2 regions of the Paenibacillus sp. Y916 genome follow, and region 2 is predicted to be linked to the other one. Evidence: riboswitches for the same ligand, from Rfam matches in the RefSeq annotation. Region 2 holds a riboswitch; the other holds the start of a gene.
What was found. A riboswitch is a leader RNA that binds a small molecule or an ion and turns the genes downstream of it on or off. The one in region 2 is predicted to bind ZMP and ZTP.
Positions count from the first base shown of each region.

Region 1: it holds a riboswitch for ZMP and ZTP, as region 2 does, so the genes downstream of both, rpiB (ribose 5-phosphate isomerase B) here and AC1TO9_RS04770 (bifunctional 5,10-methylenetetrahydrofolate dehydrogenase/5,10-methenyltetrahydrofolate cyclohydrolase) in region 2, are expected to answer to the same signal.

Region 1 is NZ_JBXCJA010000003.1:435,730-450,716, reverse strand. Features, by position in the region: gene AC1TO9_RS10075 (F0F1 ATP synthase subunit epsilon) at 1-412, opposite strand, end outside; gene atpD (F0F1 ATP synthase subunit beta) at 508-1,908, opposite strand; gene atpG (ATP synthase F1 subunit gamma) at 1,950-2,810, opposite strand; gene atpA (F0F1 ATP synthase subunit alpha) at 3,092-4,606, opposite strand; gene AC1TO9_RS10055 (F0F1 ATP synthase subunit delta) at 4,618-5,169, opposite strand; gene atpF (F0F1 ATP synthase subunit B) at 5,166-5,654, opposite strand; gene atpE (F0F1 ATP synthase subunit C) at 5,749-5,961, opposite strand; gene atpB (F0F1 ATP synthase subunit A) at 6,059-6,820, opposite strand; gene AC1TO9_RS10035 (ATP synthase subunit I) at 6,850-7,224, opposite strand; gene AC1TO9_RS10030 (AtpZ/AtpI family protein) at 7,217-7,450, opposite strand; gene wecB (non-hydrolyzing UDP-N-acetylglucosamine 2-epimerase) at 7,622-8,779, opposite strand; gene upp (uracil phosphoribosyltransferase) at 8,905-9,540, opposite strand; gene AC1TO9_RS10015 (serine hydroxymethyltransferase) at 10,376-11,623, opposite strand; gene AC1TO9_RS10010 (TIGR01440 family protein) at 11,877-12,485, opposite strand; gene rpiB (ribose 5-phosphate isomerase B) at 12,499-12,954, opposite strand; ZMP/ZTP riboswitch at 13,061-13,142, opposite strand; gene AC1TO9_RS10000 (low molecular weight protein arginine phosphatase) at 13,196-13,777, opposite strand; gene AC1TO9_RS09995 (manganese efflux pump MntP) at 13,851-14,411, opposite strand; gene AC1TO9_RS09990 (L-threonylcarbamoyladenylate synthase) at 14,482-14,987, opposite strand, start outside.
Region 2 is NZ_JBXCJA010000002.1:137,540-152,526, reverse strand. Features, by position in the region: gene AC1TO9_RS04825 (patatin-like phospholipase family protein) at 1-746, shown strand, start outside; gene AC1TO9_RS04820 (helix-turn-helix domain-containing protein) at 785-1,684, opposite strand; gene AC1TO9_RS04815 (sugar phosphate isomerase/epimerase family protein) at 1,793-2,539, shown strand; gene AC1TO9_RS04810 (Gfo/Idh/MocA family protein) at 2,574-3,656, shown strand; gene AC1TO9_RS04805 (hypothetical protein) at 3,801-3,995, shown strand; gene AC1TO9_RS04800 (helix-turn-helix transcriptional regulator) at 4,166-5,092, shown strand; gene AC1TO9_RS04795 (hypothetical protein) at 5,082-6,074, shown strand; gene AC1TO9_RS04790 (hypothetical protein) at 6,095-7,078, shown strand; gene AC1TO9_RS04785 (PadR family transcriptional regulator) at 7,400-7,726, shown strand; gene AC1TO9_RS04780 (permease prefix domain 1-containing protein) at 7,733-8,515, shown strand; gene AC1TO9_RS04775 (AraC family transcriptional regulator) at 8,850-9,710, opposite strand; gene AC1TO9_RS04770 (bifunctional 5,10-methylenetetrahydrofolate dehydrogenase/5,10-methenyltetrahydrofolate cyclohydrolase) at 9,868-10,713, opposite strand; ZMP/ZTP riboswitch at 10,773-10,851, opposite strand; gene AC1TO9_RS04765 (hypothetical protein) at 10,939-11,142, opposite strand; partial or broken gene AC1TO9_RS04760 (DUF6944 family repetitive protein) at 11,509-11,649, opposite strand; gene AC1TO9_RS04755 (adenine nucleotide alpha hydrolase family protein) at 12,097-12,735, shown strand; gene AC1TO9_RS04750 (Na+/H+ antiporter subunit A) at 12,865-14,987, shown strand, end outside.

The sequences.
Region 1 (14,987 bases), on a different contig from region 2:
TATTAATATGAGAATGTACTTTAATCCGATTCATTGCTTTCTTCAGGGAAAGCTCTGCACGGGCGAAGTCAATATCAGCTTGATTACGCTTCTTAGCACCAATACGACGTTCTGCACGTTCTTTGGCAGCCATTGCACGTTCCACGTCGATCTCTTGCTCGAGCTCAGCGCTTTCGGCTAATACCACCACTTTATCTTTACGAACTTCCACAAATCCACCACTGATGGCTATGAAGGTATAATCTTGGCCTATTTTTATACTAATTGGCGCTACCTGTAGCGGAGTTATGAATGGAATATGCCCTGCTAAAATACCTATTTCCCCTTCGATTCCACGAACAGTCAAGCCATCGACCTCACCAGAGTAGGCTAAATGATCTGGTGTGACGATTTCCAGTAAAAAGGTGCTCATTTGTTCTCCTCCTTAAAGCTATTCGAAGAATAGCTTACTACGAAAGCATGTGCTGAGCTATTCGAAGAATAGCTTACTACGAAAGCATATGCAGCTTAAAGTGTCTTCGCTTTTTCAACTGCTTCTTCAATCGATCCTACGTAAAGGAATGCTAACTCTGGAAGATGGTCATGCTTACCTTCGAGAATTTCCTTAAAGCTACGAATAGTGTCTTTAACAGGAACATATTTACCTGCGAACCCGGTGAACTGTTCAGCCACGTGGAATGGTTGAGACAAGAAACGTTGAATTCTACGTGCACGAGAAACGATTATTTTATCGTCTTCACCCAATTCATCCATACCCAGAATGGCGATAATATCTTGAAGCTCATTATAACGAGCTAGAATCTGTTTCACACCTTGGGCTACGTTGTAATGTTCTTCACCTACAATTTCTGGAGCTAGAATCCGTGAACTGGATGCTAATGGATCTACCGCTGGATAAATCCCCATTTCCGAAATTTTACGTTCCAAGTTCGTTGTTGCATCCAAGTGAGCAAATGTCGTAGCTGGAGCTGGATCTGTATAGTCATCCGCAGGTACGTAAATGGCTTGAATGGAAGTAACTGAACCTTTCTTCGTAGAAGTAATACGTTCTTGTAATTGACCCATTTCTGTCGCCAATGTTGGTTGATAACCAACCGCTGATGGCATACGACCAAGTAGTGCCGACACTTCGGAACCTGCTTGTGTGAAACGGAATATGTTATCAATAAACAACAGAACATCCTTGCCTTCTTCATCACGGAAATATTCTGCCATTGTTAGTCCTGTTAACGCTACACGAAGACGTGCGCCTGGAGGCTCGTTCATCTGACCGAATACCATCGCTGTTTTCTTAATAACGCCTGATTCCGTCATTTCATGATACAAGTCATTACCTTCACGTGTACGTTCACCAACACCCGCGAACACAGAAATACCACCATGTTCTTGAGCGATATTGTTAATTAATTCTTGAATAGCAACTGTTTTACCAACACCGGCACCACCAAAGAGTCCAATTTTACCACCCTTTTGATATGGTGCGAGAAGGTCGATTACTTTGATTCCTGTCTCAAGCATCTCAGCTTGCGTTGACAGTTCATCATATTTAGGAGCTTCACGGTGGATAGGTCTCTTAATTTCAGTAACAACTTCACCAACTTGGTCGATAGGCTCTCCCAATACATTAAATACACGACCCAATGTTTCTGGACCTACAGGTACTGTTATGGAAGTTCCTAGATCTAGAGCTTCCGTTCCACGTACCAATCCATCTGTACTGGACATGGCGATACAACGTACTCTATTGTCACCTAAATGATTAGATACTTCCAAAGTCAGGTCAATCGATCTATTATCCGATAAGACCGTCTGAATCTTAATCGCATTGTAGATTGCTGGCAGTTGACCTCTGTCAAATTCAATGTCAACAACCGCACCCATAATGCTGACTACGCGTCCTTTATTCATCTTTTTGTTCCCCTCCTACAAGTATGCTTCAACCATTAATCTTAAGACTGTGAGTCTGCTCCTGCCACAATCTCGGAAATTTCCTGCGTAATCGCTGCTTGGCGGGCACGGTTATAAATCAACTGTAAATCACCAATCATCTTGGTAGCATTCTTAGTCGCACTACCCATGGCCGTCATCTTCGATCCCAATTCACTTGCTTTTCCGTCCAACAGGGCACCAAAGATTAGTGTCTCTGCATATTTAGGCAAAAGCACTTCCAAAACAAAACTTGCAGAAGGTTCGTATTCGTACGGATCTGTATCCGAATTTGTATGAACTGTTTCCATTGGCAATAGTTGTACCGTTTCAGGTATCTGTGTCAAAGCATTAATGAATCGATTATAGCAGATATGAAGTTCATCAATATCGCCCCGTTCAAAACGTTGAACCGCTGTATATGCGATGGATTTAATATCTGCGAAACTAGGGGTATCCGACAAGTCCATGAGTTCATCGACAATAGGAAGCTCCCTACGGCGGAAATATTCACGTCCTTTTCGACCTATGACGTATATTTCATACTCATCCTTCGACTTGTGATTCTCAGCAATAGTTGTCATTACTTTTTTCAGAATATTCGTATTATATCCACCCGCAAGACCGCGATCTGAAGTGATAACTAAATACCCTGTTTTTTTGACTGGTCTCGTCTCAAACATCGGATGGCTAATTTCTTCCGAACTAGAAGCAATACTAAACACCAATTCTTTAAGCTTCTCCGCGTAAGGTCGGGCTGCGGTTGCCTTCTCCTGCGCTCTTCTTAGCTTAGAAGCGGCTACCATTTCCATTGCCTTCGTGATTTGCTTGGTGCTTTGTACACTCTTGATTTGACGTTTGATATCACGTAATCCTCTTGCCATGTTTTCACCACCTTAAAGTTTTGACGGAGTCAAAACTAGCATCGTAAGCGTTAACTTAGTTTTGACGGAGTCAAAACTAGCATCGTAAGCCTTGTTATTTTTAAAATATAAGAAAGTACAAGTTTCACTTCATACTCTATTTCTTATATTTCGGCAGAGATGGTTACCTTAAAGCGATACGAAGTATCGCTAGCATCGGAAGCATAAACTTCTTCAGAAGAACGGCCCAGCCATTTCAGCTTGTAAATAGTGATACCGAGCCTCCCGGCCCGGTCTATGGTCTATACTGATACCGAGAATCCCTTTTTGAATGTCTCAATAGTCTCTTTCAAAGCAGTCTCATTGTCAGCAACCAAGTCCTTCGTATCCGTAATAGATTGAAGAATTTCAGGTCTGTTACTTTCTACAAAAGCTATGAATTCCTTCTCGAAACGACGGATATCTACTACCGGAATATCATCCAAATGACCTCTTACTGCTGAGTACAAGCTAATGACCTGTTGCTCAACTTGGAGCGGCTCGTTGACACCCTGCTTAAGAATTTCCATCAATCTAGCACCGCGATTCAGACGTGCCAATGTCGACTTATCCAAATCCGATCCAAATTGGGAGAATGCTTGCAGCTCACGATATTGTGCAAGGTCAAGCTTCAAACTACCTGCGACTTTTTTCATCGCTTTGATTTGTGCTGAACCCCCTACACGGGATACCGAAATACCAACGTTAATTGCTGGGCGTTGACCCGAATAGAACAACTCTGATTCCAGAAAGATCTGTCCATCTGTAATCGAGATTACGTTCGTTGGAATATAAGCAGATACGTCTGAAGCTTGCGTCTCGATGAACGGCAATGCCGTCAAAGATCCTCCGCCCAAAGCATCACTTAATTTAGCTGCACGTTCTAGTAAGCGAGAATGAAGATAGAACACATCCCCTGGATAAGCTTCCCGACCTGGTGGGCGACGAAGTAACAAGGAAAGCTCACGATAAGCAGACGCTTGTTTCGTTAAGTCATCATAAATAATGAGCGCATGCTCACCTTTATACATGAAGTATTCACCCATCGCACAACCAGCATAAGGTGCAATGTAAAGTAGTGGTGACGGCTCTGATGCCGCTGCTGTAACAATAATTGTATATTCTAATGCACCATGGCGGCGTAGTGTTTCTACGACTTGAGCAACCGTAGATTGCTTCTGTCCAATAGCAACATAAATACATTTTACGCCATTACCCTTTTGGTTAATAATGGTATCAATAGCAATTTGGGTTTTACCTGTTTGACGATCTCCAATGATAAGTTCCCGTTGGCCACGTCCGATTGGTACCATCGCATCTATCGCTTTTATACCCGTTTGCATCGGTTCATGAACCGATTTACGATCAATAACGCCTGGTGCGCTGTTCTCTACTGGACGAAATTCTGTTGCTGCAATGGGTCCTTTACCATCCAATGGTTCGCCAAGCGCATTAACAACCCGTCCTAGCAATGCTTCACCCACTGGAACTTGCATAATTTGACCCGTACGTTTAACTTGGTCGCCCTCTTTAATCTCTGTGTAACGGCCTAGAATAACGACACCTACGTTACTCTCTTCCAAGTTGAGTACCAATCCGACAACACCATTGGAGAATTCCAAAAGCTCACCGGACATAGCATTCTCAAGCCCATGCACGCGTGCAATACCATCACTTACTTGAATGACAGTACCTACTTCAGCGACTTCAATGTCAGATTTATATTGTTCAATTTGACTTTTAATAAGTGAACTGATTTCTTCAGGTTTGATACTCAATATTTTCACCCCTATCTACTATGCTTGTCATTAAATGACTTTTCGAGACGTGCAAGCTTACTCGATATACTACCGTCATACAGCGTATCACCGATAACAACCTTCAATCCCCCGAGCAGGCTCTTGTCGACTATATTGTTCACACGAATCAACTTATGCGACAACTGGCCAAATTCAGCCGCTACCGCTTCTTTCTCATGCTCATTAAGCGCATAAGATGAATATACATCCGCATCGGCCATTCCCAGGCTATCGCCCTTTAACTTGACGTAGCTAGCTAAAAGGTCAGGTAATATATCAGTTCTCCGTCGTTTCACTAGTAGTTCCACGGTATTCATCACGGATTGTGACAGCTTGCCCTGAAGTGCACTATTAAGTGCATTCAATTTATCAGAATCGGAAATATTCGGTGTAGTGAAGAAGCGTTCAATCTCATCATTAGATTGAATGGCTCCTACGATCGCCTTCAATTCCTGTTCAACTTCAAGCGTTCCTTGTTCCAATGACGCCACTTCGAACAGTGCCTTTGCATACCGTTTAGCAACTACCGTATGGCGGCTCATGATTTGTCCCCTACCTCTTTGAGGTATTGATCCACGAGTTGTTCTTGTGTATTATCCATATTCACTTCTTTATTCAGCAATTTCGAGGCAATTTGTACGGAAATAGTACCAATTTCGCTTCGCAATGCTTCCACTGCCTTGTCCTTTTCACTTTCAATATCGCGTACAGCCTCAGACTTCAGACGTACCACGGCATTGCTAGCTTCTTCAAGGATCTGTTCAGCCTGTTTATTACTTGTCTTCTTAGATAGTTCTACGATATCATAAGCCTCTTTGCGAGCCTCTTGAAGAGCGATCTTCTGATCTTCTACATATTGTGTTGCCTCTTCACGTGTCGTTCTAGCATCTTCTAACTGATTCAAGACTAGCATACGACGCTTCTCCATGACATCAAATAGCTTACTGAAAGCAAATTTGCTTAATAGCCAATAAAGAAGTACGAATGAAAGAATTGTCAATAGCATGTTTTCCCATATAATATTCAATGATGTCACTCCTTTCCATTAGCGCGAAGTGCGATTCTAAACAAAAGGAAGGCGCGGATGACATCGCCCTCCCCGCCAAACCGTCTGTCTTTTATTAAGCAAATATAATCAAGAACGCGATTACCGTTGCAGCCAAAGGTACAACTTCTACGATACCTACACCGATAAACATCGTTGTTTGCAATGCACTCGTAGCTTCTGGTTGACGAGCAATTGATTCTACCGTTTTACTTACGATTATTGCGTTACCAAACCCTGCACTTATTGCCCCTACACCTACTGCGATTGCTGCTGCTAAAAATTCCATTATAAAATATCCTCCTTCAAATCTTCTTAGTATTTGTAAATTATAATATCTTCTGTAAAAGTAATCAGACACTCTGAAGTTACTTCACCGAAGTTAATTAATGCTCTTCATAAATCGTCATTTGAGCGATATACACCATCGTCAATATTACAAATATAAATGCTTGTAGCGCACCTATAAATACACTGAATCCCTGCCAAATTGCCATAAACGGAATGGATACAATCGAAAGTTTCAGAATAACCCCAATGAGTACCTCACCCGCAAAAATATTTGCGAACAAACGTATCGCTAATGCAAATGGTTTCGATAAATTCTCGATAATATTTAATGGCAGAAAAATCGGAGTTGGCTTGACGAAATGCTTCAAATAATGTCTCCAATCTGTTTTGAATCCTAAATAATTCATTAGGAAAAAGGTCGTTAGGGCAAGTCCAGCAGTAATATTGATGTCTGCCGTTGGAGACTTCCACCAGACAATCTCAGCATGTTCTCCCGGCGCCAAATTTCGAGTAGCCTCAATTACATAACCGAACAAGTTGTCTTGACTGGTATGTTCTGTAGCGATCATAAAGGGAAGTCCTAATATATTGGCTACTAAAACGAACAGAAATAACGTCAGCGCGAATGCTAGATAAGGTCTGCCCTTCTTCTCATCCATTGCCTTATTAATAATCCCTTGAACAAATTCCACAATCCATTCCACGAAATTCTGTATCTTGGAAGGATTCTCGACTGAAAGATTCCTCACTCCGAGCATCGCGAGTATAAAAACGATGGCAGCGGTCACAAAGAGCATAATAATTGCAGAGAAATCGAGTTGTAGTCCCCCCACAAGAATAATCGGTGAATCATGCATTAAAATGTTCCCCTCCTTTCAGATAAATGTTAGCTCTTCTTACTTACACTTCCATATATTGCTACAGGGATGGTCAATAACTGCGGTATGAATAGTCCAGCAATTGTTGCTCCAAGAGAAAAATGCTCAAACTTAATCGCAAACATGACTACTAGTATAGAAAAGCTTATTCGAGTCAGAAAGCCTAGACCAAATTGTCTCTTATTGCTTGATATTGATTGAACTGCATTACGAATTTTCATCGAAAGATAGCCTGTATTAACCAGACCGACTACTATACCTAGGACCATCCCCATTGTGACTGTTCGATATTCAGGAACTAAGGCCCATCCAACTAACAATGCTGACATCATCAGTAAAGATAACCTAGTGACTGTTCTTACAATGGAAATGGTATCATCCATTCTTTTCCCCCAAAATTTTTTTGATCAAAACGATAATGTTAGAGATTCCCAAAACTAGCCCAGAAATACTTCCGATCGCCATCCAATATTTAGGCCCTTCCCACAATCCCATCAACCATCTACTTATAAAAAAACCTATAAGAATATGCGTTGTAAGTAAGCCACCAGCTCCACTTATGTAAAGTGCCATAAACCACGGATTATCATTACGTTTTGGGTTCTCCATTACACTAATCCCAACCTATTTTACTGAATATTTTAAGGATTTGTCAATCAAACGTTTTCATCGCTTTAAAGCGAAAAAAGGCAGCTAATTTCTCTTCATAAATCTATAAACACCGCTAAAACCATACAGTTCTACTGTACACTAACCTACACATTATAAAATAACACATTTTTACTCATTTGTGAACATTGTGTGAAATTCTTCTGGGCGTTCGTTTTCCAAACCGAAATTGTGAAGAATCGCATTGACAATTCTTTCTGAAACTTTTCCATCTCCATATGGATTAGTCGCCTTACTCATGGCATCGTACACCTTCTGATCTGTTAACAGGGTTCTAGTCCGTTGATACACATTCTCCTCATCCGTCCCTACCAATTCAAGCGTTCCCGCTTGTATTCCTTCAGGACGTTCTGTCGTATCACGAAGCACAAGTACTGGTACGCCAAAGGATGGTGCTTCTTCCTGCAATCCTCCCGAATCACTCAGAATCAAATGGGTATGAGGATAAAAGTTGTGGAAATCTACCACATCCAACGGTGCAATGAGTTTAATCCGAGGATGATTCCCTAAAATCTCATGTGCTGGGCCCATCACTGCAGGACTCGGATGCACAGGATAGCAGATAACAACATCTTCGAATTCATCAGCAATCCTCTTCACTGCACGAAAAATATGACGGTGCGGTTCGCCTTGGGATTCCCTGCGATGCGCCGTCATTAAAATGAGTTTCTTACCTGACGCCCAGTCTAGCACAGGATGATTATATTCGGGGTGTACAGTATATTTAAACACATCTGTGACGGTATTGCCTGTGATATAAATGCTTGACTTTGACTTGTTTTCAGAAAGCAAGTTATTTGCAGACCATTTCGTAGGAGAAAAATGAAGGTCCGCAAGAACCCCTGTTAATTGGCGATTCATCTCCTCAGGGAAAGGGGACTGTTTGTTCCAAGTTCGCAGCCCGGCTTCCACATGTCCCACTTGAATCTGTTGCATAAATGCAGCGTAACTAGCTAGAAAGGTCGTCAAAGTATCACCGTGAACGAGTACAATATCCGGTTTAACCTCACGAAGTACAGGCTCAAGCCCTGCTAATACCCGAATTGAGATTTCATTCAATGTCTGACTTTCCTGCATAACATCCAGATCGTAATCAGGTTGGATCTTGAATACTTCCAACACCTGATCCAGCATTTGACGATGTTGTGCTGTTACGCAGACAATAGATTCAATTCGATCGGAGTGTTTCTGCAATTCAAGAATAAGCGGTGCCATCTTAATCGCTTCAGGACGAACTCCGAAGATCGTCATTACTTTAATCTTACTCATAGTTAAAGATACCTCTTTTCTAAAAGTACATGTTCAAAAAGTCGACTTTTAAGCACTAAAGTGCAAGCTTACGCTGCTGCGTTTCTTCGTGATCAAAAGATGACTTTTTGAACTTCCTCTAAAACTTACTTAGTACCGTATAAACGGTCTCCAGCATCCCCTAGTCCAGGGATAATATAACCAAGTTCATCCAAACGCTCGTCCATTGCAGCCACATAAATATCTACATCAGGATGAGCATCATGTACTGCCTTAACCCCTTCCGGAGCAGCGATTAGATTCATCATCTTAATTTGAGTACATCCACGTTTCTTCAGCACATCAATGGCTGCAATAGCAGATCCACCTGTTGCAAGCATCGGGTCAATAACAATCAACTCGCGCTCCGTAACATCGGTAGGAAGCTTCGTGTAGTATTCTACTGGTTGTAATGTGTCTGGATCGCGGAATAAACCGATATGACCCACTTTAGCTGCTGGAAGACATTTAAGAACACCATCTAGCATGCCCAATCCAGCACGTAGAATAGGAACGAGCCCTAACATACGCCCTGAAATGACGCGACTTTCTGTCTCAGCCACTGGCGTCTTTACTGTAACGGTTACCAGTGGAATATCTCTTGTAATTTCGTATGCCATTAGTGTTGCTACTTCATCAACTAGCTCCCTAAAGTCTTTAGTAGTAGTCTGCTCATCACGGATGAAAGTAAGCTTGTGTTGAATTAAAGGGTGATCACAAATCACCAATTTTCCTTTTCCCATGGTTCCCCTCCGGATCATTCGTTTGTTTTCATGTTGTAAATGTACATCAATATAGAAGTAGTGTATACAAACTTTGTTTATTATATCATTCTCCGAAATGATTTTGCACCCACATTGATTGAACTTCTAGTTACGGAGGTGTGAATAATTATGCCAAACACTATTACAGTAGGTGTTTATCTCCTTCCACAGCAACAATTTCAGCACTCTTACAGGCGGGACTGCATACTTGAGGTGGGGATTCCAATACTCTTGTAGGAAGCGTCACCTTACTTGAGGTGGGAATATTTGCATAATATATACTTGGACTCGTGTAGACTCGTGCCAATTCCTCTAATACCAATTTTAGTTGCTTGGAGTACATCTAGATTCGGACAAATCCCTCCAACACTAACTTTAGTTGCATAGAGTACATCTAGATTACTGGAAACCCTCGTTTTTCATCGTTCTCCCACTTTTAGTTGTAGTTTTGACAACTATTCCTCGCTTCCACGCCTTGCTTACTCAAATAAATGCAGTTTACACATCTATTCCTCCGTACGGTTTGCGCCGTTTCAGAATTACGTGGCTCTGGGGTTTATCTGTTTATCTATTCTACGTTTCTGCGCTTCTATGGTTTCACTATTGCGCGATTTCGGTCACTCGACTCCCGCCCTCTTTCGGATCGACCTTCTACTGAATTCTTTCTCTCCAGTCCCTTCGGCTACTTCCGTCCAATTCAGATCCTCTAGTACCAGTAGACGCAAAGTAGCCCCTCTTGTGCAAAAAGGGGCTACTCCACACTTATATTATTCTACCAAAAGCTACTATGCTTTATGCATGCCATAGCTTATTCTTAATATTTCAAATCAGGATATAGAGGGTATTGATCTGTAAGTGCAGTCACTCTTGCTGCCGCTTGAGCAAGTATTGCTTCATTCTCTGGATTCTTCAGAGTTAGAGCGATGATCTCACCGATTTCTACCATAGCCTTTTCATCCATACCACGCGTAGTCGCAGCTGGAGTACCAAGACGAATACCGCTAGTCACGAATGGACTTGTAGGATCGAATGGAATGGCATTCTTATTCACTGTGATTCCAATTGAATCTAGAACCTTCTCAGCTACTTTACCCGTAGTGTTCAGGCTGCGAGTATCAATCAATAACAAGTGGTTATCCGTACCACCAGATACGACGTTCAGGCCTTCGTTAACAAGCGTCTCAGCCAACACCTTAGCATTCTTAACTACGTTCTGAGCGTAAATCTTAAATGATGGATCCAATGCTTCTTTAAAAGCAACTGCCTTCGATGCGATAATATGCATCAAAGGTCCGCCTTGCGTTCCTGGGAATACCGCTTTATCAATCGCTTGCGCCCATGGTTTCTTACAAATAATCATCCCACCACGTGGACCACGAAGTGTTTTATGAGTGGTAGTCGTTACAAAGTGTGCGTGAGGTACCGGACTAGGATGAACCCCTCCCGCAACCAATCCAGCAATATGAGCCATATCCACCATGAACAGCGCACCTACATCGTTAGCAATAGAAGCTAGTGCTTCAAAGTCAATCGTACGTGGGTAAGCACTTGCGCCCGCTACAATTAAACGTGGACGGTGTTTAAATGCGATCTTACGAACTTCGTCATAATCAATTAGGAAAGAGTCCTCTTGTACGCCATAAGGAATGAAATTATACAATAGACCTGAAGCGTTAACCGGACTACCATGAGTCAAGTGTCCACCATGAGCAAGATTCATACCCAGTACTGTGTCTCCAGGATTTAGAACAGCCGTATAGACAGCCATATTCGCTTGAGCACCAGAGTGTGGTTGAACGTTAACATGCTCAGCACCGAACAATTCCTTCGCACGATCACGGGCGATATCTTCTACAATATCAACCCGTTCACAACCGCCATAAAATCTTTTGCCCGGATATCCCTCTGCATATTTATTCGTTAGTACGGAACCCATCGCTTCCATAACCGCTTCGCTCACAATATTCTCAGAAGCGATCAGTTCAATATTATTCCGTTGGCGCTTCAATTCTAGGTCCATAGCCTCTAATACCGCTGGGTCATAACTACGTAAATTTTCCATTTTTATATTCCTCCTAAAAGTTTTTGAGCGTTACCCCATGAATAGTCTTCGTAAAAACTCACATCGAAAGCATATACTTTAAGTTTTTGAGCGTAAACTTCCTGATTAGCTTCTAAAAAACTCACATCGGAAGCAAACTCTTTATGTTTTTGAGCGTTACCTCATAATTCATCTTCGTAAAAACTCACATCGAAAGCATATACTTTAAGTTTTTGAGCGTAAGCTAAAAGCATATTCTTTAAGTTTGTAATGCTTAATCACAAAGATTTGAGTTACTTTGTTGGCTGGAAGAAGCTTCTTCCATTCTATATTGTGCTCGTTCCCCACCAATCAGCCTCGGACGGGTATACGCAGCATTCACACGTGCCTGTCCTATATACCGAATACTTGGGCGAAAAGGTACAGCTACACGTCGAAGATGCATCCCGATCATCGTCTCACCGATATCTATTCCAGCGTGGGCCTCCACACTTTCAGCGAGGCACGGCTGTAACATTCTTCGATATGCAGCAGATGCCATGGAACCTCCCGCATGGGGATGTGGCACAGCAACAACCTCCGTTAAACGAAGTTGCTCAAGAAGAGTTCGCTCCATGACTAATGACCTATTCAAATGCTCGCAACACTGAAACACAACATGGAATCCCATCTCTTCGCGAATCTCTTCAATACCAAGAAGCAATTCATTCGCTATGTCCAAGGCTCCACCTGTACCAATATGACTTCCTATCACTTCACTTGTACTCACACCTACCACGAGCAGCTTCCCCGGCCCTAGATGGGCAACCTCCGCTATTTCACGCATGACTTGTGCGACTTGTTCTTTAAGAGATGTACCTGTGGATTGCGACCCTTGATCCATGAAGATAACCTCCTTAGACGTGCAGATTACGCTCTTCAATAAGCTTGATTTTGTTCACACGATTTACATGGCGCTCTTCTCCACTAAATTCCGTTATAAGCCATTCTTTAACGATCTCACAAGCTAATCCAGGTCCAATAACACGTTCCCCAAGCGCCAACACATTCGTATCATTATGTTCACGTGTTGCCTTCGCCGAGAATACATCATGGACAAGTGCACAACGAATGCCAGTTACTTTATTAGCTGCAATACTCATACCGATTCCAGTTCCACATACTAATATACCCCGATCAACTTCGCCCGCCACAACCATCTCACATACAGGAAGAGCGTAATCTGGATAGTCAACTGAGTCAGTGCAATTGCATCCAACGTCCACCACTTCATGTCCAAGTTGCTGAATGACATTAATGATGTCCTGCTTCAAACGAACGCCACCGTGATCTGTCCCTAATGCAATCTTCATCTCTTGAAAAACCTCCTATTATCCCTCTTTTGTCTTGTACCATTATAACCTACTTTTTAGTCAAAAGACGAAAAAAGAGCAGTCTACGGGGATTCCCGTAGAATTGCTCTTGTGCCCAGGCGACCGGCCGTATATCCCGATGCTCCATCGTGGTTTCATCCACAGAGTCGCCAGTTACATCGGAACCGATTGTTCTTCTGCTCTCATGATAAAACAAAAGAGGATGAAATGCAACGATGTTCTAGTTGCTCCGATCCGCAAGCTTAGTTACAATCCGCTCGACTGCTGTATGAATTTCTGCCGCTGCCACATCATAATCTGCTCGTGAACCCCCATATGGATCAGATACATCAAAGCTCGGTATCCGCTGTTGGATTTCAATTAGACGTTCTTGATCCCGATGTTCAATCAATTTCCCCAACGCCCTATTCATCGTTAACGTCGCATAAAGACTATCCAATTCATCCAGATCCCGAAGTACCTGCTCATCATCTTCCGCATATTCTTTCAACGTATAGATCTTACCCACAACTTCTGGGTATATCCGAAGAACATGCTGTTTATGCGATTGAGTAAGGGTCAGAATCAGATCACAATCAAGTATGACATCTATCCCCAACGCTTGCGAAGTTATTACATCATCTATATTATGGTCACGTAGTATCGCTTCTGCATGTCTAGATATTGGCATCCCTTCTGTCGCTGCCACACCCGCAGAACTCACCTCAAGTGAAAGACCACGCTCCTTAGCCAGCTTCCGAAGAAGAGCTTCCGCCATCGGGCTGCGGCATGTATTCCCTGTACAAACAAATAGAATTCGCAACTCGTTACCCCCTTCAAATCTGTCCTTACATATTAAATAACCTCTTATACCATTGTATCATGCTTTGAATGCATCAGAAGATAAACATAAGCCCAAATGCAAGCAATATCGCGCCGCCTAGAGCTTCTCCATGTTCCCCCAGTTTGTGACTCACTCTTCTACCGAGGAGAAGACCCAACATAGACATCAGACCTCCGACAACACCGAATATGAGAACCGTCAATAACAGATCACTCTTGAACATCCCTAGAGATACTCCTACCGAGAACGAATCGATGCTCACACTAATCGAGAACAGCAACATTCCGCCCCATGCGCGATAATTTATTATTTTCGCATGTCCTTTACGATAAGAATTAAATATCATATGTCCCCCAAGCAACAACAATAGCCCGCCCGCAGCATATCCCGTAACCCTTCCCAACAGCGAGCTAATATAATGTCCCGCAAATATCCCCAATAAGGGCATTAACACATGGAAAAGTCCTATTAACAAACTAATTCTAAGCACATGAAGCAACCGAATCCCCCTGATGCCAATTCCCACACCTAGCGATAAAGCATCCATTCCTAGAGCAATTGCCATCAAAAATATCGTAATTAACTGACCCCAGTGGGCAGTAGCTTCCAGCATACACACGCCTCCAAATCCGATTGTACTTTTGTACAACCATATGCGGACAAGGAGTAAAACATGATAAAAGTTAGATATCCACCTCGATAACTCTTCCTCCAGCGGCCTTAATAAGTCGGTTCATCACCGCTTCGCCAAGCCCTTCTTCCGAACAAGCCTCGGCTAGCATGTAAGCGACACCTAACTCATCAAAAAGCCGTAGCGCAACGTATAGCTTCTGAGCTGCCTCAGCTGGATTAGTTAGCGACCCAAGTGAAATAACATGGATTGCGGAGTCCAAATCATACATTGGAATATGTTCGTCAAAAGAAAGTAAACCTGTCATTACTCCATCATCTACAGCTCTATCCAATAAAGCTGTAATTCGAGATACGACGACCTCAGGCGAGATGCCTCGTACAATTGTTAGCTCCCCCTGTGGTGCATAGTGAGCGTACTTCACCCCCGGGGAACGCGGAGCCTCGGATTCAGTAGCATTCACATATGCCGTTCCCTTCAGAAGTTCTGGGGATACAGCAGACTGCGCTTCTACAAGAGCTCCTCCTCCGGTAATAACGGTGACCCCCTCCGCCAAGG
Region 2 (14,987 bases):
TAGGTAGTGGATCTATTAGAGGAATGGCACATCTTGGAGTATTACGAGTGTTGGAGGAAGAGGGCATACCTATTGATATGATTGCAGGCACGAGTGTTGGATCATTAGTTGGTGGCGCGTATGCAGCCGGAATGCCTGTGGAAGACTGTGTTCGTGTTCTTTCGACAATTCGCTGGGGTCAATTAGTCCGCCCAACCTTACCGAAACGCTCGTTCGTACATAATACACCGATGATTGGATTTATCGAACAGTATCTAGGTAAGAAGCTTATTGAGGATCTGCCTATCCCCTTTGCTGCTGTAGCTTCAGATACCTCGACAGGGGAGGCGCATATTATGCGGGAAGGATCACTCGCCCATGCGATCAGTGCAAGTACAGCCATTCCCGCCATCATGCGTCCTGTGCACTATCAGGGCAAGAGACTAATGGATGGGGCGGTTGTCCATCCAGTACCAGCGGCACTAGTGAAAAGTATGGGTGCAGATATTGTCATTGCTGTGAATGTGTGTGCGGAGTCATTCGTTAAAGGAACTGCAAGACATTTTGTGGATTCACTCATGAACACCATCGACATGATGAGTGCAAAGATGGTGAAGGAGGAATTGCAGCTTGCAGATATCGTGTTGCGTCCTGACCTCGGATACAATCAGATTGGCTTCAAAGATTCGGCAATTTGTATAGCTGCCGGGGAATTAGTATCAAGAGATGCTATCATACGTATTAAAAATAAGCTTAATCTAATGTAATCGACATTAGATTAAGTTTTTCTTTTTTTTACCTTGGATTATGAATTTTCTTGAGTACTCTTTTTGCGAAATTGATTAGGTGAAATGTTTTTGTATTGCTTAAATTGTTGAATGAAATAGCTTGAATTGGAGAATCCAACTTCTAAAGCAATTTCGGTCATACTTGAATCGCTCGTCAGTAGTAACTTTTCTGCTTCTGTAATTCGAATGTAGTTCAAGTAGTTCGTGAACGTCTTGCCCATAATCGCTTTGAACTTTCGTGAGAAGTAACTGTAACTCAGGTTACACATACTGGCAGCGGTATTCGCATTGATGTCCTCCATGTAATGGTCATCAATATATTCGAACACATTCTGTAGCATTTGAAAATCAATTTGTTTGAGTGAATGCGCAATATCCCAATTCGGCTGAGCGTCCTGCGACTTGCGCAAAAACCATAGAAATACTCTACATATTAATGTCCGTACAGCAAGTTCAAATCCATAGTTTCGCGTAGTGTACTCTTCATAGATTTCTGTAACGAGAGAAGGGATGGGACTGCCTGTAATCTCTTGTTCAGTGAACACTCGTTGATTGGTCGATTTCGCCATGGTGAAAGGTAGCACATATTTAGATTCAAAAATGGTTCTTGAGGTGGAGTATAGAATCTCAGGATCAAACTTGATCACGATATATGAGACCTCTTCCACGTCCATGGAATGAATAGAATGTGTCTCATGCGAATGAATAAGGATGAGATCTCCTTTAGTTAGGACATGGGATTCTCCACCAAGGAATACTTTCGCCTGTCCAGATAAGAAATATAAAATTTCAATATACACATGCCAGTGAGGATTTACGATGCAGCGGCTCCCGACACTGTAATGAATCATGCATTCATAAGGATATTGGATTGTTCCTACGGGAGAGCGGTTGGATTCAAAGTAGGCTTCAGACATAACAATACACTCCAATGACAAATATTTAATATTTCTCGATAGCTCCATTGTATTACTTTTACACTAAGTTTGGTAACTTTATTGGTAACAAGAAAGGAGTGCAAAGATATGAATAAGATCGCATTGCAACTGTATTCAATTAAAGAATTAACGAATGTAGATTTTCTTGGCACACTAGACAAGGTAGCTAAAATCGGTTACGACGGGGTGGAATTCGCTGGATACTTCGGTACTTCTGCTAAAGATTTGAGAAAAGCGTTGGATGATTTGGGATTACAGGCCGCAGGTAGCCACATTGGCATTTCTGATCTGGAAGATAATCTAGAACAGACGATAGAGTATTCCTTGGAGATTCAGAGCCCATATATCATTTGTCCGGGTCTTCCAGATGAGATGCGTGATAGTGCGGATGCATATAAGCGAACGGCTGAACGATTCAATCGTATTGGTGAGCGCTGTAAAGAGAATGGAATCCGATTCGGTTACCATAATCACGGTATTGAATTTAATACATTTGAGGGAGAATACGGGCTTGATCTACTGGTGAATCATACACAATCAGATCATTTATTTGTGGAATTGGATACATACTGGGTAGAACATAAGGGTCTACAATCAATAGACTTTATTCATAAATACAAGGAACGTTGTAGAATTCTGCATATTAAAGATATGAAGAGTGAAGAAGATAAGCGGAATATTGAGATTGGTTCAGGAATCATGGATTTCAATAAGATTACTGCTGCAGCGAAGCAATATCATGTGGCTTGGTATACGGTAGAGCAAGAAGAGTTCGATCTTCCACAACTGCAAAGTATTGAGATGAGCTTACAATATTTAAGAGGAATTCTATAACTTATTAAAGGAGATTTATGACATGACACAAAATATAACTAAAAAACTAAAAATAGCGATTGTTGGTTGTGGGGGAATTGCAAATGGTAAGCACATCCCTAATCTAGTTGAACAGTCCAATGCGGAAATAGTAGCTTTGTGCGACATCATCGAAGAACGTGCAATAGAGACGGCAAAGAAATTTGATCTTGAGAGTGCACAAATATATTCGGATTACAAAGAGTTGTTGAAGGATACTAGTATCGATGTGATTCACGTTTGTACGCCGAACAAATCACATTCCTTCATTACGGTTGACGCATTAGAAGCAGGAAAGCATGTGTTGTGTGAGAAGCCTATGGCTAAGACAGCTGCCGAAGCGAGATTAATGCTTGAAGCTGCTAAACGTACGGGCAAAAAGCTGTCAATAGGTTACGACAACCGCTATCGCCCAGACTCCTTATTACTTAAAAAGGTCTGTGAAAGAGGAGAATTAGGCGAAATTTATTACGCTAAAGCTCATGCGATTCGTAGACGTGCTGTGCCAACATGGGGCGTATTCTTAAATGAGGATGAGCAAGGCGGAGGACCGTTGATCGATATCGGAACCCATGCGCTGGATCTGACTTTATGGTTAATGGATAATTACAAAGTGAAGAGTGTTAAGGGGAATGTCTATCACAAGTTGGGTAGCAAGAAAGATGCAGCTAATGCTTTTGGACCTTGGGACCCAGCATTATTCACAGTAGAGGATTCTGCATTTGGATTTATTACGATGGAGAATGGAGCTACAGTTACGCTTGAAGCGAGCTGGGCGTTGAATACGCTAGATGTAGGTGAAGCACAAGCGACACTTTGCGGTACCGAAGGTGGCGCAGATATGAAAGACGGTCTGCGGATAAATGGTGAAGATTTAGGTCATCTGTATACGAAGAAGCCTGAGCTAAATGCAGGTGGAGTTGCTTATTTCGATGGGAAAACCGAGAGCCAAGCAGGTAGAGAATGCAGATTGTGGCTCGAAAGTATCATCAATGACACTGAGCCAATGGTTAAGCCAGAGCAGGCGTTAGTTGTTACCGAAGTACTTGAGGCGATTTATGAATCGGCACGGACTGGAAAAACAGTATATTTTGATTAATGGACTAGTCGCTAGCATCGCTCCGTTCGTTTGGATGAATTGAAAATAGTATAATAGAAATATATTAATACGACATTTTATGTCGTACCAGTTGTTCTATAATTCAGTAGTAACATTCAAATTGCTGAAATGAGGAACATAATTATGGCGAAGACCAAACGAGGACATGCGCTCTGGAGCTTACCATCACGAGGCCGAGGTACATGCCCGATCTGCCAGAGCACGAGAATTAAGCTGCTCTATCCTAGAACAAAAACTGATGGGACAGGTGTTAAGGTGTGTAAGCGTTGTGATAAGGCGCCACAGACCAAAGTAGATGCTATCGCATCGACGAAGTGAAATAATACTCAAGGGTGCCAGTTATCCTCATGCATTATGCATTTAGGTACAACTAGGCATCCTTGTTTCAATTAAGTGATTTACCCTATACTGGAAGATAGCATGAGATATTACTAAAGCCAAAGTGTTAACTCTAATTGAGCTAATAACAAAAAGGGGAGAATGTTCTCTTGAGCCATATGCATCGTATTCAGTGGTTTGATCAGCGAATCAGGGCGGGAAGTTATCCAAACAGTAATCATTTGGCAGAACATTTCGAAATATCAAAGCGACAAGCGCAACGGGATATCGAGTATTTAGGCGCATCACTTCGTGCTCCGTTGCAATATATAGCTAAACAACGTGGATACTGCTATGAAGATGATAGCTTTATATTACCCCATTTATATATAACTGAAGAAGAAAAAAGGGTCCTGAAATATTTAGCTTATCGTTATAGCCATTACAATTATGAGAATGGCCATAAGATTCGGCGGATTGGCAGTCTGCTTGAGCGTTTTACGGATAACCAAGAGTTGAATAATGAAGCATATCTACCCGTATTTGAAGTGGATACTCGTCGAATGCAGTATATTGAACTGTTGGACCAAGCCATCAGAGCCCGCTTGATCGTACGTATTATCTATCAAGACCAGGCAAGTGGACAGCAGGAATTGTATATTTGTCCTTCAAAGATGTCTCGTCATTATGATGACGATCATGTCATTGCCTGTGTTGAAGGACAGGGACGCCTCCAAACCTTTCGATTGTCAGATATTATTCATTTGAATCTGACAGAGCGGCAGTTTGAAAGTGGTAATGAGGATCCACAGGGGCAACAGCAGGAGGGACGAACGCATCAGATGAAGCCTTTTAAGGCCCGCATTTCATTAGCCGTCCCACCACAAGGCTCCACATGGTATGGCTATAAAGTATGTGCTTCAACTGAAGACGTATTTGAGGTAGAGTTCTTTGACTCAGATGCGTTTCTTGGGCATCTACTCACCTTAGAGTGGCGCCAGATTATATCCCCCAAGTGGCTTCGAGAGCAAATACGCAGCAGATGCAAAGGGATATTGGAGTTGCTAGATGAACAGGGAGGCTCTAATGATACTTAAGGATATACATATGAGGCGGGAATCTAAATCATTTACAGATGCTATATATGCGATTCTGACAGCGGCTAATCGGTTCGATGGACCTAAATTTTTGCTGTCTGGACTTAGCGGTATGGCGTTCAAATTTTCGGTTCATGAGAAGCTTCTTCCCATGTCAGTCACAGCATACGGGCAGTGGGGGACTGAGCATGCTCCAGCAATCGATAATTTAGGAATATATACAGTCTATGATGGTGGGAGAACAAGACATAGCTCATTTGAAACCTATCAAAAGGAGGCGGTCCAATGGATGAAGCAAAGTATAGATCTTGGTGTGGGTGGAGTTTACTGGATTCCGGAATTTGGTGTCATCAACGGTTATGACGATGACGATCGTGTCTTTTATGTGCAGGACGGATGGTCTGAGGAAAATCGAATTGTACTATACGATAATTTCGGAATAAATATGACGCCATTCTGGTATGGTCAGATATTTGGAGACAAGGTGGACATCGCTATACAGGACGCTGTTCTGGAATCGCTCAGACTTGCGTTGTATGACTGGGAGACGCCTTATAAAACATTACCTGATCGGAGTATTGCTTCAGGGCGTCACGCCTATCGCTTTCTTATACGAGCCTTTGAGCAAGGGGGTTATGACAGCGCTGGCGCAGTATATATTTTGGATTCGTACCTGACAGCACGGACTGAAATTAAAGATTATATGCAAGAGGTTAAGAGTTATGTACCTGGATTGGATGAAATTTGCAGTATTTATGCTGAACTTGTGAGCATTGTGACAGAGGAATTTACGGCTTCACTGCCATTGATTCACGGTAAAAAACAACTGGCTGAACATCGGCTTCCGTCTTTATGCGCTACGTTTGAAAAGGCGATGGCGTTGGAAGAAAGGGCGATGGAACTCATTAGAATCATATCAGGGCGCTACCCTGATCGCAAACGATCTATCCTACCAAGGTGGGGGGCACATTCTGCTAGGTGAGGAAGGAGAGAAATCAGGGGATGAAACAAGTTATTGTACATACACTCCGATTAAGTCCGGAATCCTATTCATTTACGGATGCCATGTATGGTATTTTGTCGGGGAAGGGCTGGTTTTCCTTACCGAAGTATATGTTATCCGGGATGACGGCTGCATGCTTTCGTTTTTCTGTGAATCGAAAGCTACATATGGACTCAGCCACAGCTTACAATTGGATGGCTGAGCATTTCGTTGCAGCTGATCTTGTCGGGATTACAGCTTCACAGAGTGCCGGATTTAATTTTGCACCAACGTTTCCCCTCTATCAGCAACATGCCATCACGGATATAAAAAATGCTATTGATCGTGGAACGGGCGCTATTCTATGGAAAGACCAATTCGTTATTGTTAACGGATACAATGACAACGAGGAGGTTTTTTACTATACGGATGGTCAGACAATCGAATATAAGGAAATACCCTTCGGTGAATTGGGCCAGAACCATTCTCCTTATTGGTACTACCAAGTTTACGAAGATCAATTGGAAATAGATATGCTTCAGGTGATTAAGGAATCTTTTATACAAGCCGTCTTCAAAGGGGAGACTCATGATCTAATGCTTCCTGAGTCCGAATATGCCTGCGGATTGAAAGCTTACGACGCCATTGTGGAGGCATTGCGCTCTGGTGACTACGATGCCGAGGGGGCATATACAACATTTAATATATATGCCGCAGACAAAAGGGATGCGGCAAGGTATACAGAGGAGGCCTGCAATTATTGGCCAGCCTTGAAAATAGTAGCAGTACATTATATTACACTAGCTGCGATCTACGATGAGATTATAAAGAAAATCGATGTGTTTGAGTTGAATACGACTCGTCCCCTTACTCATTTGCAAATAAACAATCTAATTGAATTATTCCTTGATGCTAAAATGGCTGAGGCCTCTGCGATTCAGTCAATCCAGATGTTACTGCGTGAACCGATCACTAACCGCTTTCACGATATTGGACTGCGTTAATAGAAGGCAGCGGAGGATATAGTTATTAAGCTAATGAAACGATATCTGCTAAATTAGTTGTTTTGATTAGATAGGAACATAAAGAGGCAAGGGGATCGATCTCCTCTTGCCTTTTCCCATCGGCTTTATTGAATACGATCGTAAGGCTAATTATGTGTAGCACCATAAGTAGTTTGCTGTTATAGGTAATAAGTCACTTCCATGGATTGTAGGATTGAGCCTATTTCTTGATAAATTACTTTATCTGTCGTAGTAAATATGTTATAGTATTTTTACTACGACAGGTATAGTACGACAGATGCAGTAAAGGAGGTTGATTATTTGATCAGCAGTGATGTTATTCGAGGATATAACGATACCATTATCCTGTATATGTTATTAGATGTGGAGTCTTACGGTTATGAAATATCTAAGAATATAAAAAAGATGTCAGAAGAGAAATATGTGATGAAAGAAACTACACTCTATTCTGCATTCGCACGGCTTGAGAAGAATGGTTATATTCATTCTTTTTATAAAGACGAGACCTTTGGAAAGAGACGTACCTATTATCAGATAACTCCAGACGGTCTGAATTACTACCATGAGAAATGTGAGGAGTGGGAAGTAACGAAAGAGGTCATCAATAAATTTATTAGGGAGAAGTGACAAACCATGGAAACGATTATTAGTTACTTGGACAATATGTTTGCTGCCTTACCAAGAATTCCCCAAATGCTCAAATTGAAACAGGATATGCTCTCTAGTATGGAGGATAAGTATTATGAGTTTAAAAATGAAGGGAAATCAGAAAATGAGGCTGTAGGTATCGTTATTTCAGAGTTTGGCAACATAGATGAATTAATCAGCGAGCTCGGAATCATACAGACTGATGAGGTAGAGACTCTTCCCCTCCTAACAGAGCAACAAGCAGAAGGATTCTTGGTAGCTAAAAAGAAATCCGGTCTGCTGAATGGTATTGGCGTTGCTTTATGTATCATTGGACCAGCTTTATTGATTCTAATTACTACATTATTCGAAGATGGTCTGCTAGGGTGGAAACTGTCGGAAGATAACGCGGGATTGTATGGTGTGATTGCGATGTTTTTACTCATTACTCCAGCCATTGGAATCTTTATTTATAGCAGTAGTCTTATGGAGAAGTATAAGCATTTGCAGGATGAATTTGATCTGTCTTACCAGCTAAGAGCACTTATTATTCAAAAGAAAGAAGCTTTTTCCTCATCCTATACATTATCTCTCATTGTTGGAGTATGTTTGTGTGTGTTATCCCCGGTTTTTATTTTTTTGACCTCGGCTTTTGAAGGTAATGCATCTTCGTATGGTGTCGTTATCATGCTTAGTGTCGTTGCCATCGCCGTCTTCTTGTTCATCTATTACAGCGCCATTTGGGAGAGCTTTGATATGCTTTTGAAAACCGGTGAATACTCGAAGTAAAAGAAAGAGGAGATTAGAGTGATTTGGGCGGTTTCCTCTATCATTTGGCCCATTGCCGTTTGTATCTTCCTAATCATGGGATTCGTGTTCGATCAATGGCGCATGAACTGGATTGTGTTCCCGATTACGGGCATTTTATTAGGGGTATTTTCTTCAGCTTACAATATTATTAAAAGAAAAAAGCTTTTTGTAGACTAGCAACTTGGTGGAATTCCAGTTGACGATACAGGGTTCAAAGGAAGCAAGATTTGCTTGCATCTGTAATAGACCGAATAATAGGAAATGGCAGGCCTAGGATAAACCCTTGACCTGCCATTTCCTATTAAAATACGTTTTACTTTTTCTTAATTGGAACCCACACTTCACAGCGATAATCCTCAGCACTCGGATTACCCGGCAGGTATAGTTCAAACTCGGGGCTACCTGCATGCTCGTAACCTGTTCCAGGGAACCATTCTTGGAATATCCGTTCCCACACCGTCTGAATGGCGTGTGGCATAGGTCCTACTGATGTGAATACAGCCCAGTTCGCAGCAGGGATAACAGTGGATGCATAACCTTGCAGGTCAGTTTCAAGGTTTCCTTCTACGGCGATCCAATAAGCAAATGTTTCTTTGGTATAATCCATCCCTGTGCAGATACCAAGTAAATCCTTGTTTACACCAATTTCAGCAAGCTTATCTGAGGTTCCATCTTCGTTTGCTTCCTTCCAGAGGAGGGGGATTACCTTAGTATTCTCACCCATTCTCGTTGAAACCTCAGTGGACTTGCCGATAACGATAAATTCTTCTTTTTCCACGATTCTGTATTCCATTTCCTTATCTCCCTTCAATGATAGATGGAAGGAGAGGCGGGGGAAGGCTTTAAGCTGTATCCCTGGCTCTCGCGCTGAAGAAGGTGCAATACCATGTGCCTTGCGGAACGCCTTGGCAAAAGATTCAGGAGACTCATATCCGTATTTCAGAGCTACATCTAGCACTTTAACTTTAGACACTGCCAGTTCCTGTGCCGCCAACGTCAATCTACGTCTGCGAATATAGTCTGCAACCGATACTCCGGTCAGCATGTGGAACATGCGCTGGAAGTGGAAAGGGGAGGAGTAAGCAACTTTTGCGATATCATCAATATTAAAGGGTTCCTCCATCCTGCTCTCCATATAATCTAGAGCTTCCTTCATTCGGATAAGCCATTCCATGTTTGCCATCTCCTCTTGATTTCATCCTATCATGCTGACGTTCAATGTTCCTGTTATTCCATGCTATTAAAAGACAGGGAACATCGGTATTATAATAATCAATGCTTGAGTCTTAGCTAAGGAATTGGCTGTCCCGTACACCTTATGGGCTAGTGATCTATTGAACTAATTTCTCTGCGGCTTCAACAGTATGTTTTAGTAATGTAGCTATTGTTACTGGGCCGACCCCTGCTGGAACCGGAGTAATCGCGGAGGCATTTTTCAGACAATTATCATAATCAATATCCCCAATATTACCCTCATTGTAACCAGCATCCAATACAACAGCACCTGGTTTTATCCAATCCCCTTGAACAAATTTGGGCTTACCAACAGCTGCCACGACAATATCACCTAAACGAACCAAGTCTGCTAAATTAGTTGTTTTGGAATGGCATACGGTTACTGTTGCATTGTTGTTTAACAGCATGAGAGATACAGGCTTTCCAAGGATAGGACTTCTCCCAATCACAACAGCGTGTTTACCTTCAATAGATATATTGTAATATTCACAAATAGCAATGATTGCTGCTGGTGTGCAAGAAGGGAAGTTAGCAAAATCAAAGGCGTTTTGGGCAAACCCCAAAGTTGTTACCCCGTCGACATCCTTATCAATACTTATAGCATCAAATGCTGCTCTCTCGTCTATTTGATTTGGAACGGGATGCTGTAACAATATTCCATGTACATTAGTATCCGCATTCAGTTTATGAATAACTTCAATTAATTCATCCGTCGAGGTATTTTTGGGGAGATCAACACGAATGGATTGAATCCCAAGACGCTTACAAGCGTTACTCTTCATTTTTACATAGGTTGCTGATGACGGATCATCACCGACTAATATGGTCGCCAAGCATGGGACAATACCTTTTTCAGACAGACGATGGATTCTTCCTACTAAAGATTCCTTAATTCTAGTTGCGACTTGATTTCCATCCAAGATTAATGTTGTTGCTGTCATCTCATCATCACCTTTTAGTTTGATAGAAACATAAAGAGGTAAGGGCATCAATCTCCCCTTACCTTCGCCCAGGCGTACGGCCAGTTATCCATGTGCTCCCTCATGGTTACCCATGTTCCGCCAGTTACACACAGTCAATTTATGACGTAATCATAACAGAGAAAGACATATTCATCAATGGATTTTCAACGGCTGAGTGTTGCCTATTAGTTTCAGTTAATCATTTTATTCAATAAAGGAAAATTCAATCCAATCTAAATCTACTTGACTCTGAAGGACACGAATGATCATTCGAACTTTGCCGCTTGGTATATTGATATTCTCCATAAGCAAGCTCTCACGCCATTCCTGAGCATGTACCTCATGAGTCACTGTCTTATGACCTTCCAATTCTGTGGAAAGTATTGCGTGCTCCGTAGCAACATGCAACCGGGAACGGAGATTGAATCGGTTAGTTTCAACGCATAAGGCATCGTATAGTAGTTATAGGACAGGAGCCGTTTGAGGAGCATACCCGCGTGAACATACTGCACGTTATTTAACAGGCGGGTCTTGAAAATTTAACGAAATAAAAAAGACCAGAGTATGCTCGTGAAAATGAGTTAATCACCTCTTGGTCTTTGAGGAATGTCTGTCTTTGCTTCTGTTTGCGTTCCTGTTCCCGTCACTGTTTGTACTGTCGTTAACTCCTGCAATAACTTGTAACGCATTTCCTAGGGATTGAAGCCAGTTGCCTGCAACCGTTAAATCATTAGACTCTTTATTAGACGCGGTCCTCCGAAGCTCTGCGGTCAATTCTGCCTGTGCCGCATTAGATATGGATTGCATTGCATTTCCAATAATGGACAGTTTTTGAGCTTCTGCCTGATGCTGCTTGTTTTTGGACAGACTTTTGGTCTGACCGAGAGCTGCAAGATTGGTTCCTAGAGCTTGCAGCCAAGCAAAGGCGGCTAGCTGCTCTTCAATGCTTATTTGCTTGGCCAGTAAGATCGTCCCCTCTCTTTATACTACTAAAAATAAGGATTGTTTCAATATACGACTATTGTTTCATTTTGGTGTGGATATTCTCTTAATCACTTGAATAAAGAATGACTGCTCTTATTGAAATGAAACTGAACTGTCTCCTATTACGTTTGGAAGACAATGGGCATGTTCGGGAGTTGAGTGAGCAGGAAATCGGGTATGTCTATTCTTTGCCGATTCTGCCTGAGTTCCTGACTGACTATGAACTCGTAAAGTTTTTTATGGATATTAACCGAACCAGTAAACTTTACAAAGAATATAAGGATAGATATAATTAAGTATACTTATCGGTTTTAGGAATACGTAAGGGGCCTAACACCAAAGGGCTCCTTTTGTATTTCTTGGCCATGTTACAGGAGGATGAAGGTCATTCACAATGAAAAAATTATGGTTTGTGTTCATTATGGTCCACATGGGGAGCGTTTAATCCAGCGTGGTGTCCGGTTGTCTGGATTGATAGGAGCGCCATTGTTTATATTAAACGTGGATAGTTCGGACAGCGATGAATATAATGAGAGCAAAGAAATGTATATGAGGGTCTGGAAACGTCTTGCTGAGGAAGTTGGCGCGGAGTTTATGGTCCAGAAACGCGAAGGCCGAAAAACAACAGATGTTATTGTAAAAGCTGCTGAAGACAAGGAAGTTACACAGATTATAATTGGACAATCTGCCCAGACGCGATGGCAGGAGCTTACAAAACGTAATTTCGTCAATGAACTTATTGGCAAAATGAATTTGATCGACCTGCATGTAGTGGCTGTTCAACGGATGAGCGCCGGGCTTGAAGAAACACATGAGGAAGGCGTTATCTCCTATCTGGTCAAAGAAGGGGATGAATATCAGCTCAGTGAGGAACCTAAAGGAGAGTATTCGCTTAAAGGGAAGTTTTTTCACGAGCTGCATACAGAATTTGAGAGTGGTTTATTCAGAATTGAGCAAGAAGATGGAAAGGTAAGATATTTGAATATTTATGATGGTACATTGACTGAGTCTTTATAATCGGGTGTATATATATCTAGAAGAGGACCTATTACTTAAGGCCTCTCTAGATCCATATGTTTTTTGGATTTTGGTGAAAAAGTAAGTACTAATGTTCACAAATTGAGTTGTTTACATGGAAAGGGAGGCTTGCCTTTGCTGCATATAATCATACTTGTCCCTTTTCTACTGGCCTTAGTAGTAGCGCTTTTAAGAAAGAGGGCACCCAACCTACACAGAGGTTGGCTTGTTTTTCTCGGTCCACTCGTTCTGTTCGTTTATTTCTTGACCCGGATTCCGCTTATTAAGGGAGGGGATTTGGGGTATGAAACCATCTCATGGATTCCTTCACTCGGAATTAATCTGGTTTTCCATCTAGATGGATTAAGTTTACTGTTCGCGTTGTTAATTACTGGAATGGGTAGTCTTGTAATCATCTATTCTATTTATTATCTAGACAAGCGCAAAGAAGAATTAACCCCTTTTTATATTTATCTGATGTTATTTATGGGAGCGATGCTTGGTGTTGTGCTCTCGGATAACATGATGGTATTCTACGGTTTCTGGGAATTGACAAGCGTTTCGTCGTTTCTGCTGATCGGTTTCTGGCATCGGAGGCAGAAGTCTCGTTATGGTGCACAGAAATCTATGCTGATTACCGTATTCGGCGGTCTAGCGATGTTCGCTGGCTTCCTGATGCTCTACGTGATGACAGGCACTTTCAGCATTCGCGAAATTTGGAGTATGGGTGCGGATATTAGTGGACAGACGCTGTTTATTCCGGCAATGTTGCTGATTCTGCTGGGTGCCTTCACCAAATCAGCCCAGTTCCCATTCCATATTTGGTTGCCAGATGCTATGGAAGCACCTACACCAGTCAGCGCTTATCTTCATTCGGCAACGATGGTTAAGGCTGGTCTATATCTGGTAGCCCGTTTCAGCCCAGTGTTTGCAGGGCAACATGAGTGGTTCTGGATTGTCTCAATCGTCGGTTTGATCACCTTGATCTATGGTTCAATCCAGGCGATGAAGCAGACGGATCTAAAGGCTCTGTTAGCCTATTCAACGATCAGTCAGCTTGGACTGATTATGGGATTGCTTGGACTAGGTTCTGCCGCCGCTTTTTATACAGGTGAAGAGTCAGTTTTCTATACCGCTGCAACAACGGCAGCTATCTTTCATCTTATTAACCATGCGATATTTAAAGGTTCCTTGTTTATGATGGTTGGTATAGTCGATCATGGAACGGGTACCCGTGACCTGCGCAAGTTGGGGGGGCTAATTTCCTTTATGCCGGTTACCTTCACGATAGCAATGATCGGCAGTTTCTCCATGGCGGGTTTACCTCCATTTTCCGGTTTTTTGAGTAAGGAGATGTTTTTCACGGCTGTGCTGAATATTAGACAGCTGGATATACTTTCTATACCTTCGTTATTTACGCTCTTTCCGATTGTAGCCTGGATTGCCAGCGTGTGTACCTTTTCGTACTGTATAATATTGATATTTCAGACCTTCTTTGGTAAATATCAGCCTGAGAAACTGGATATAAAAGCACATGAGGCGCCGATTGGCCTTTTGTTGGCACCATGCCTGCTAGCGCTTCTATCCATTTTAATTGGATTTTTTCCGAACGTGTTGTCCAATACGATCATTATCCCTGCAATGAATGCAATTCACCCTGTCATACAGGCAGTAGAACCCTTTAATGTGAACATTCATTTCTGGCACGGCTGGACACCTGAGATATTTATGACTATGGGTGTCGTGGTCTTCGGAATAATCGTTTACCGAATCTATGGTCGCTGGAATCTTGTATATAAAGAATGGGGCGGAGGATACACTTTAAATCAAGTCTATGATGGAGGAATCCGGCTGATTGAAAAGTTGTCCAGAGGGTTGACTGGGACTTATATGACGGGTTCCATGCGTCATTATTTAATGTACATTTTCACTTTCCTGATTGTTGCGCTTGGCGGAACAATGCTGTACACAGATGGAATCAGTTTTGGAATGAGTCAATATGCCTCAATTTCGTTCTTTGAAGTTGTTGTTGTTATAGTTATGCTGGTGGGTGCCTTGGTGATCCCGTTTGTACACTCCAGAATAACAGCGATTCTGTTAACGGGAATGGTAGGTTATATGGTTACCTTGCTTTTTGTTCTGTTCCGAGCGCCTGATCTTGCGCTTACGCAGATGATTGTCGAAGTGGTTTCCGTCGCATTGTACCTGCTTTGTTTCCGACATTTGCCGAAGCTGAAGAAAGAATCGTTAAA